DNA from 3 places in the Terrisporobacter muris genome. Region 3 is predicted to be linked to each of the others. Evidence: riboswitches for the same ligand, from Rfam matches in the RefSeq annotation. Region 3 holds a riboswitch; each other region holds the start of a gene.

Region 1 (3,210 bases), on a different contig from region 3:
GTTGCGGTGCAACGATGGTAAAAGAAATAGAAAGAGCTGGAATACCAGTAGTACACATGTGTACAGTAGTACCTATTTCTTTGACAGTTGGAGCTAATAGAATAGTACCAACAATAGCAATACCTCATCCTCTTGGAAACCCAGCATTACCATTAGAAGAAGAACAAAAAATAAGAAGAAATCTTGTAACAAAAGCTTTTAAAGCATTACAAACTGAAATAGAAGATCAAACTGTATTTGAATAAAATGTAGATCAGGAGGTATTTCTAATGAGTATATTAGAAAAAAAGAAAGTCATCATAATTGGTGACAGAGATGGTATTCCTGGTCCAGCAATAGAAGAGTGTGTAAAAACTGCAGGTGGAGAGGTTGTATTCTCTTCAACTGAATGTTTTGTCTGAACTGCTGCTGGAGCAATGGACTTAGAAAATCAAAAAAGAGTAAAGGAATTTGCAGAAGAATTCGGCTGTGAAAATGTTGTAGTTTTATTAGGTGCAGCTGAAGGTGAAGCAGCAGGTCTTGCTGCTGAAACAGTTACTGCAGGTGACCCAACATATGCAGGTCCATTGACAGGAGTCCAGTTAGGACTTCAAGTATATCATGCTTGTGAGGCACAAGTAAAAGACGAATTTGACTCAGGTGTATATGATGAACAAATAGGAATGATGGAAATGGTACTTGATGTTGATGATATAGTTAATGAAATGGCTACTATTAGAGAACAATATTGTAAATACTAAAAACTTATAACTAGTTATCCTTAATATAATATGTGAAAAGTGATGAGTATGGTAAAAATAAAAACATAAAAAAACATGAAAAAACATAAAAAAACTTGTTGCTTATTATAGATAAAGTTAATTATAATCTAATTAATATAGAAAAAATCTATAAAATTAATAAAAAATTAAAATGACAGAATAATAAGATAATTATTATATTAAGGATGACTATTACGGGAGAGACTTGTAATAAGCGCCGAAGGAATAAGCCAATATAAAGCGAATGTTGGGGATACTCTCAGGCAAAAGGACCGTAGTACGACTTAACTCTGGAAAGCATGATATCTTAAGTTTTATCATTAGATATATGTGCACCGAAGGGGCAACTCTACATATTAGGGGAAAACTCTCAGGTTAAATACAGAGCAGAAAGCTAGGGTAGCTTTCTGCTATTTTTATTGCCAAAAAGAAATATTCTGGGGGGATAAATATATGATAATAACTAATAACAACAAGGTACATGAAAAATATAAAAATGATTATAAAATCTATTATAAAGAATGTTCCTTTAGAGAAATCTTACTTTATGTAAGAGACAGAGTGCATGAAGGATATGTACTTTTGACTCATCCACTATCTAGTAGCATAAAACCAAATGAAACTCCATATAAGTCAGTCTTAATATCTGATTATAAAAAATCCCTAGATTACAAATCTTTAATGATTATTGAAAATGCAATTATAACTTATGATAAATTTAAAAAAGATAAAGATTACACTATTGAATTAACAGATAGAATAATTGAAGATTTTAAAATTGTAGATTTATCAATAATTCAAAACGCTCTTTCTTAAAGATTGTGTATTTAGAAGTAAGTGCAATATATTTAGTAGAATTGATTATTCCATAGAAATACTAATATGTTTTAATAGCACTTAGAGTGCTTTTAAATAAATACCTAGCTCAAGTAATAAAATTTATGGAGGTGATTTTTTTGAAATTAGAATTAGGATATGTAAAAATTAAGGACATATGTTTTTCTGATGTTTCAAAAGTGGAAGATGGAGTTATTTATGTTAATAAGCAAGAATTAATTGACTTGTTAATGGAAGATGAAAATATTAAGTCAGTTGACTTAGAAATAGCAAAACCAGGCGATAGTACTCGTATTATGCCAGTTAAAGATGTTATAGAACCAAGAGTTAAAGTTGAAGGACAAGGTGGAATTTTCCCAGGTATGATAAACAAGGTTACAACAGTTGGCTCGGGTAAAACTAATGTACTTAAAGGTTCTGCTGTAGTTACAACAGGAAAGATAGTAGGTTTCCAAGAAGGAATAATAGATATGAGTGGTGAGGGTTCTAAATATACACCTTTCTCTCAATTAAACAACTTGGTAGTAGTTTGTGAACCAGCAGATGGTTTAAAACAACATAATCACGAAGAAGCTGTAAGATATGCTGGATATAAAGCGGCTATATACTTAGGTGAGTTAGCTAAAGATATAACTCCAGATGAAGTTGAAGTTTATGAAACAGATTCAATAATAGAAGGATACAAAAAATACCCAGAACTACCAAGAGTAGCTTATGTGTATATGCTTCAAACTCAAGGATTATTACATGATACTTATGTTTATGGAGTAGATGCTAAGAAAACGATATCTACCTTGATAAATCCAACAGAAATAATGGATGGTGCAGTAGTAAGTGGTAACTGTGTTTCTGCATGTGACAAAAACACAACTTATCATCATTTAAATAACCCAGTTATACATGATTTATTTGAAAAGCATGGTAAAGAGTTAAACTTTGTTGGGGTAATTCTAACCAATGAAAACGTTTACCTTGCTGATAAGGAAAGATCTTCTAACTGGAGTGCAAAATTAGCAGAGTTTTTAGGACTTGATGGGGTTGTTATAACTCAAGAAGGATTTGGTAACCCAGATACAGACTTAATAATGAACTGTAAAAAGATAGAGGAAAAAGGTATAAAAACAGTTATAGTTACTGATGAATATGCAGGTAGAGATGGAAAATCTCAATCATTAGCTGATGCTGATCCTCTTGCAAATGCAGTTGTTACAGGTGGAAATGCAAATATGGTAGTTACTCTTCCTCCAATGGATAAAGTAATTGGATATGCTGAGGTAGCTGATGTTATAGCTGGTGGATTTGATGGAAGTTTACAACCAGATGGTTCAATAGTTGCAGAGCTTCAAGTAATAACTGGAGCTACTAATGAACTTGGATTTAATAAATTAAGTGCTAGATAGTTGAAAGGGGGGTTGAAGATGATAAAAGTTGTTCAATATATAAATCAATTTTTCGCACAAATAGGTGGGGAAGAAATGGCTCATGTTAAACCTGAGGTTAGAGAGGGAATAGTGGGGCCAGGTGTTGCTTTCAATGCAGCATTTAAAGGAGAAGCAGAAATAGTAGCTACAGTAATATGTGGTGACTCTTACTTTAATGAAAATTTAGAAGA
Region 2 (3,210 bases), on a different contig from region 3:
CTCTTGGTGAGAAGATAGATATAACATCAGATGAGTTAAAGGGAAATATAAGATGTGGTGCACAAACTTTAAATATTAATAGTAAGAATGTAAAAAATATTACATCCTTTGGTCAAAATATCAATATAGGTGAGAAGACTACTGCAAAAGCTGTTTATATTTCAGCAGAAAATATTAATTTTAAAGGTAGTTGTAAAGGGTTTTATGCCACAGGAAATACAATAATAATTAATGGTAAAATCGATGGTGATGTTAATGTCACTTGTGATGAATTGATTATAGCTGATAATGGAGAGATTACAGGCAATATAAAAGTATATTCATCTAAAGAGCCAATTGTCAACTCAAATGTAACTATGGATGACATACAATATACTAAAATAGAAAATTCGACTAATGAAAATGAATTAAAAGCCTTAGTAGGTTTTGGAACTATTATATCCATTGTAGCATCATTAGTACTTGGAATAGTTTTATATTCCTTATTTAAAAAGTTCTTTATAAGTAGTGATGATTTATTAGTTAAACAGCCACTTCCAATAGTTTTTGGAGGAATGGCATCATTTATATTAGTGCCAATAGTTAGTTTATTATTATTCATTACTGTAATAGCATTGCCTCTTGGAATTTTATCGTTAATTATGTATTTCATAGTAGTTTACTTATCACCAGTAATTATGGGAATAGTACTTGGAAGATTTATGCTTAAGAAGAAAAATCCGTATTTACAACTTTTAGTGGGAATACTAATTGTAAGACTACTAAGCCTTTTACCAATGATTGGCAGTTTTGTATGGGTAGTAAGTGGAATGATTACACAAGGACTAATAGTGTATACATTTTATCAATCAATAAAATATAAAGAAAATAGAATAGAAGTAAACTAATGAAATATGGGTTATTTTATAACCCATATTTTTTTATAATTATATAGATGAGAAATAGCGCATAAAATTAAATTGATTTAAAAGTAATTTATAAGTTTTAGACAAATCAAGTAAAGATACAAAGGATTCTATGTAAAAACATATGGAAAAAGTAAATAAGTCTGAAATAGACAGTTTGATTTTGGCAGTTATAGGGTTGGGACAATCATTAAATATAAATATTGATGATTATGAAAAAGTGGTATCTTTTTTAGCCTAAGTATACAAAAAAATTTTATATAAAAATTTATATTAAGCATTTGACAAGTATTGGAAGATAATATATTATTATTGTTACAAGTTAACAAGTCAATAATCTGATGAAGCTTTACAGAAGAGTTGTCTTAGGACACACCGAAGGAGTCATACTCTCAGGTACTTACAAAGTGGGACTGTAAAGAATAGGAAACTCTGGAGAGACCCGTGAAGGGCGCCGAAGGGGCAAGGCTTAATTGCTCAATCTCTCAGGCAAAAGGACAGAGAATATATATAAAGCATATTTATGCTTTTCTTTGATATGTATGAAATCCTATACTAAATCATCTTTAAGATTTAGTATTTTTTAATTGTAAGGAATTTATATTTTATACATATTCGTAATTATTATATTTTTAGTAAACTGCATATAATTATTGTATGCAGAATGCAATCTATTCTTGTCTTTATTCATAAAGGATTATATGATTTTGTACTTAATTATTTAATTACAAAAGGAGTGTTTTTTATGGATTTTCTTAACTTATTAAACCAAGTGGACAGTTTTATATGGGGGCCACCATTATTAATTTTATTAGTAGGTACAGGTATTTACCTTACTATAAGACTGGGACTAATACAAATTGTAAAATTACCTAAGGCATTAAAATTAATTTTTAAAGCTGAAAATGATGGTAGTGGTGATATTTCAAGTTTTGGAGCATTATGTACAGCTCTTGCAGCAACAATAGGAACAGGTAATATAGTAGGGGTTGCCACAGCGATTAAAGCTGGGGGACCAGGAGCGTTATTTTGGATGTGGCTTGCAGCATTTTTTGGAATGGCGACTAAATACTCAGAAGGTTTACTTGCTATAAAATTTAGAACTAAGGATGAAAATGGTCAAGTATCTGGTGGACCAATGTACTACATAGTAAATGGTATGGGTGAAAAATGGAGACCTTTAGCATCGTTCTTTGCTATAAGTGGTATATTAGTGGCACTTTTAGGAATAGGTACTTTTTCACAAGTTAATTCAATTACAGATGCAGTGCAAGGTTCTTTCAATATAGATCCAAAAGTAACAGGTATAATATTAGCTATTTGCGTTGCTCTAGTAGTATTTGGAGGTCTTCAAAGTATATCGAATGTTGCAACAAAGATAGTTCCTTTTATGACAGTAGTATATATATTAATATGTTTTACCATTTTAGGAAAATCTTATGAATTAATACCAGAAACTTTTATTTTAATATTTAAAAGTGCTTTTACAGGTCAGGCTGCAGCAGGAGGGTTTATGGGGGCAACAGTATCTATGGCTATTAGAAATGGTATAGCTCGTGGTGTATTTTCAAATGAGTCAGGTCTTGGTAGTGCTCCAATTGCAGCAGCTGCAGCAAAAACTAATTGGCCAGCAGAACAAGGGCTTATATCAATGACAGGTACTTTTATAGATAGTATAATAATTTGTACATTAACAGGAATGTCTTTAATAATTTCAGGTGTGTGGCAAAGTGATTTAAATGGAGCTATAATGACTCAATCGGCTTTTGCATCAGTGCTTCCTAATTTAGGACCAATATTTTTAACAATAAGTTTAAGTCTATTTGCATTTACAACCATTCTTGGGTGGAGTTATTACGGAGAAAGATGTTTTGAATTTTTATTTGGTGTTAAAAAGATAAATTTATTTAGAACTTTATTTGTGCTTATGGTATTACTTGGTGCATTTTTAAAACTGGAAATGGTATGGATTATAGCTGATATAGTAAATGGTCTTATGGCTTTACCAAATTTAATCGCATTACTTGCTCTATCTCCAGTGATTATATCAGAAACTAAATTATACTTAGAATATTTAGATAGAAAAACTAAATTAGATAGTGAAAAAATAGGTTAATATAGTAGATTTTATTGAAAAAGTAAAAACTTTTTTAAAAAATTTTTATATTTTTACAAAAAAGGGACCCAAAATAGAACTTAACTTTTGTATATATAGTATAAAAAATAAAAAAGGAGAGATTTCAATGAAATTAAAAAAAATGGTAGCAATAGGATTAGGTGTAGTGCTTACATCATCAACAGTATT
Region 3 (3,210 bases):
TTTTGGATTTAGAAGACTAAGTATAATAGACATAGAAAGTGGCCATCAGACCTTTGAAAAAGACAATAATGTGATAATTTTTAATGGTGAAATATATAACCATGAAGAATTAAGAAAAAAATTAGAAGAAAAAAATCATAAATTTACTACTAATTCAGATACTGAAGTACTTTTAACATCTTATATTGAAATGAAAGAAAAATGTGTTGAAAAATTAAGGGGAATGTATGCTTTTTTAATATGGGATGAAGAAAATCAAATTTTATTTGGAGCAAGAGACATATTTGGTATTAAACCTTTGTATTACTTTGAAAATGAAGATTTTATAGCTTTCTCATCAGAGTACAAATCTTTATTACTTTTATCCAATGAAAGAAGTATTGATGAAGAGGTTTTACAACAATATCTATCATTTCAATATACAAATGGTGAAGGTACCATGTTAAAAGAAATAAAAAAAATACCACCACATCATTACTTTACTATAAGAGATGATATACTTACTATAAAAAATTATTATGATATTGATTACAAAACAAGAAATGATATAAGCAAAGAAGATGTTTATAATGTGATTAATGAATCTGTTAAAAAACATTTAATATCTGATGTTGAAGTAGGAACATTTTTATCTGGAGGTATTGATTCATCCATAATAGCAACTTTAGCTTCTAAAATTAACCCTAATATAAAATCATTTTCAGTAGGTTTTGGAATAGATGGATACAATGAGTTAGATATAGCTAAAAAAACTGCTGATGAATTAGGAATAGAAAATATACAAATTAAGGTGAGTCAAAAAGAATATATAAAATCTTTGCCAGAAGTTGTTAAACTACTAGATGATCCGCTAGCTGATCCATCAGCTCTTGGAATATATTTTTTATCTAAGGAAGCGAGAAAACATGTCAAAGTTGTCTTATCTGGAGAAGGAGCAGATGAATTATTTGGAGGGTATAATATCTATAAAGAATATTTTAGTATAAAACCTTTATTAAATATGCCTAATAAACTTAATGATACAGTAAATAAAATAGCTAATATTATGCCAGAAGTAAGAGGTAAAAGTTATTTGATTAGATCAACTACACCCTTAAGAGATAGATATATAGGTAATGCAAAAATATTTGAAAATAAGGAATTAAAAGAAGTTTTAAATAATTATAGTGATAATTTCATTTATCAAAATTCAACTAAATCTATTTATGATGAAGCAGAAAAAAGAGGATATGATTATGTAACTACTATGCAATATATAGATATGAATACATGGCTACCAGGAGATATTTTATTAAAAGGAGATAGAATGTCGATGGGTGCATCTATAGAACTTAGAGTTCCATTTTTAGATAAAGAAGTTCTTGAATTATCTTCTAAGTTAAGTTTAGATCAAAAGGTTACAAAGAACCAATCTAAAGTATTACTTAGAGAAGCATTTAAAGATATAGTTCCAAAACACGTAGTTGAAAAGAAAAAGCTAGGATTTCCAACACCAATAAGAGTTTGGTTAAAAGAAGAATTAGGTGATGTAGTAAGAAAAACTATATTAGATTCAAATATTGATGAATTTATTAATAAGGATTATGCTATAAAACTTTTAGATGAACATATATGTGATAAAAAAGATAATTCCAGAAAAGTATGGACTATATTTATGTTTGCTTTATGGTATCAAATTTTTATTGAAAAATTAAATATACAATTTTAATAATTATTTTGAACAAGTATTATATTTGAATCATTTAAATTTTTTATTGACAAAAAAATTATATGTTATAAAATAGAGTAGTAAAATAAATATGATCGGATGAAAATAATCTTAGACATTACTTAGATGTAAGGCCGAAGAAGCAAAAAAAAGATTTTATCTTAATCTTTTTTGAAACTGACAGGCAAAAGGAAGATTGTTTGACGAAGCTTTGGAGAGAACGGATACCGTCGCCTACGTGGCTATAACCAACTGGCAAAAGGACAGAGTAATAAGATGCTTATTTAGCATGCTTATTACTCTGTCTTTTTTTGTTAAAAAATATAAATTGAATACAAAGCATAACTCTCAAATTAAAAATCATATTTATCTACGAATATACATTTTAAAAATTCATATAAGAGGAGAAAAAATTATTTATGAGAATGATGTTAGTAGGATCAGGAGCAGTAGGAGAATCAATATTAAGGATACTAGAAAGTAGAAAAAATCATAATGAATGGTTAGAATTTGTTTTAGTAGCTGATTACGATTTACAAAGAGCCAATGAAGTAATAGAAAATTTAAAAGAAAAAGAAAATTATAAAGCAGTTCAAGTTGATGCTAGAAATAAAGATGAAATGATTGAATTAATAAAAGAATACAGTATAGATTTTGTAATGGATTCAGCCGCACCATTTGTAAGTAACATAATTTTTGATGCTGCTTATGAGGGTGGCGCAAATTACGGAAGTATGGGAACTTGGTCGGTGCCTATGGATAATCCTAAATTTGGTCTTGGTATAGAAAATAGTTATATAGAACCTATGACTAAGTATAATTTTGATAGACATGAAGAGTGGAAAAAGAAAAATCAGATGGCTTGTATATGTATGGGAATAGACCCAGGTGTTGTTAATGTATTTGCTAAATACGCTGCAGAATATGAATTTGATGAGTTGCATGAGATACACGTAAAAGATGGGGGCAACTTAGAAATACCAGGAGCTAAAGAAAATGACATAACCTTTGGATTTAATGTATGGACTATTTTAGATGAGGTTATGAATCCAAATGTGGAGTATGATAAAGAGAAAGGTGGATTTATAGTAGAAGATGCTTTTTGTGGAGAAGAAAAATTTATCATGCCTGAAGGTGTTGGAGAAAATACTTTGGTAAAAGTAGAACATGAAGAAGTTGTTACTATGCAAAGATATTTAAGTAAATATGGGCTTAAGAAAGTTACTTTCAAAATAGCATTAGATCCATCTTTAATAAATGCATTAAAAGTAATTGATTCTTTGGGGCTTAGAAGTATACATCCAGTAGATGTAGGTGGAGTAAATGTAGTTCCAAGAGATGTAGTTGCAGCTTGTGCACCACAACCAAAAGATATTGGTAATGAAATGACAGGTATGATGCTTGTTGGTGTTCACTGTATAGGTATAAAAGATAAAAAGAAAAAAGAAATATTTATGTATCAGCCTTTTGATAATAAAGAATCAATAAGAAGATGGGGGATG

The links. A riboswitch is a leader RNA that binds a small molecule or an ion and turns the genes downstream of it on or off. The one in region 3 is predicted to bind glycine.
Region 1: linked by a shared signal. The riboswitch ahead of NSA58_RS05385 (GrdX family protein) and the one ahead of NSA58_RS16935 (saccharopine dehydrogenase family protein) in region 3 are both predicted to bind glycine.
Region 2: linked by a shared signal. The riboswitch ahead of NSA58_RS11870 (alanine/glycine:cation symporter family protein) and the one ahead of NSA58_RS16935 (saccharopine dehydrogenase family protein) in region 3 are both predicted to bind glycine.

The regions. Positions count from the first base shown of each region.
Region 1 covers NZ_JANKBY010000041.1:12,535-15,744, reverse strand. Annotated here, with positions in the region: gene grdB (glycine reductase complex selenoprotein B) at 1-245, shown strand, start outside; gene grdA (glycine/sarcosine/betaine reductase complex selenoprotein A) at 270-740, shown strand; glycine riboswitch at 947-1,046, shown strand; gene NSA58_RS05385 (GrdX family protein) at 1,215-1,577, shown strand; gene NSA58_RS05380 (glycine/sarcosine/betaine reductase component B subunit) at 1,718-2,998, shown strand; gene grdB (glycine reductase complex selenoprotein B) at 3,017-3,210, shown strand, end outside.
Region 2 covers NZ_JANKBY010000149.1:4,299-7,508, forward strand. Annotated here, with positions in the region: gene NSA58_RS11865 (bactofilin family protein) at 1-887, shown strand, start outside; glycine riboswitch at 1,328-1,416, shown strand; gene NSA58_RS11870 (alanine/glycine:cation symporter family protein) at 1,651-3,021, shown strand; gene NSA58_RS11875 (PepSY domain-containing protein) at 3,149-3,210, shown strand, end outside.
Region 3 covers NZ_JANKBY010000320.1:684-3,893, reverse strand. Annotated here, with positions in the region: gene asnB (asparagine synthase (glutamine-hydrolyzing)) at 1-1,708, shown strand, start outside; glycine riboswitch at 1,808-1,914, shown strand; gene NSA58_RS16935 (saccharopine dehydrogenase family protein) at 2,128-3,210, shown strand, end outside.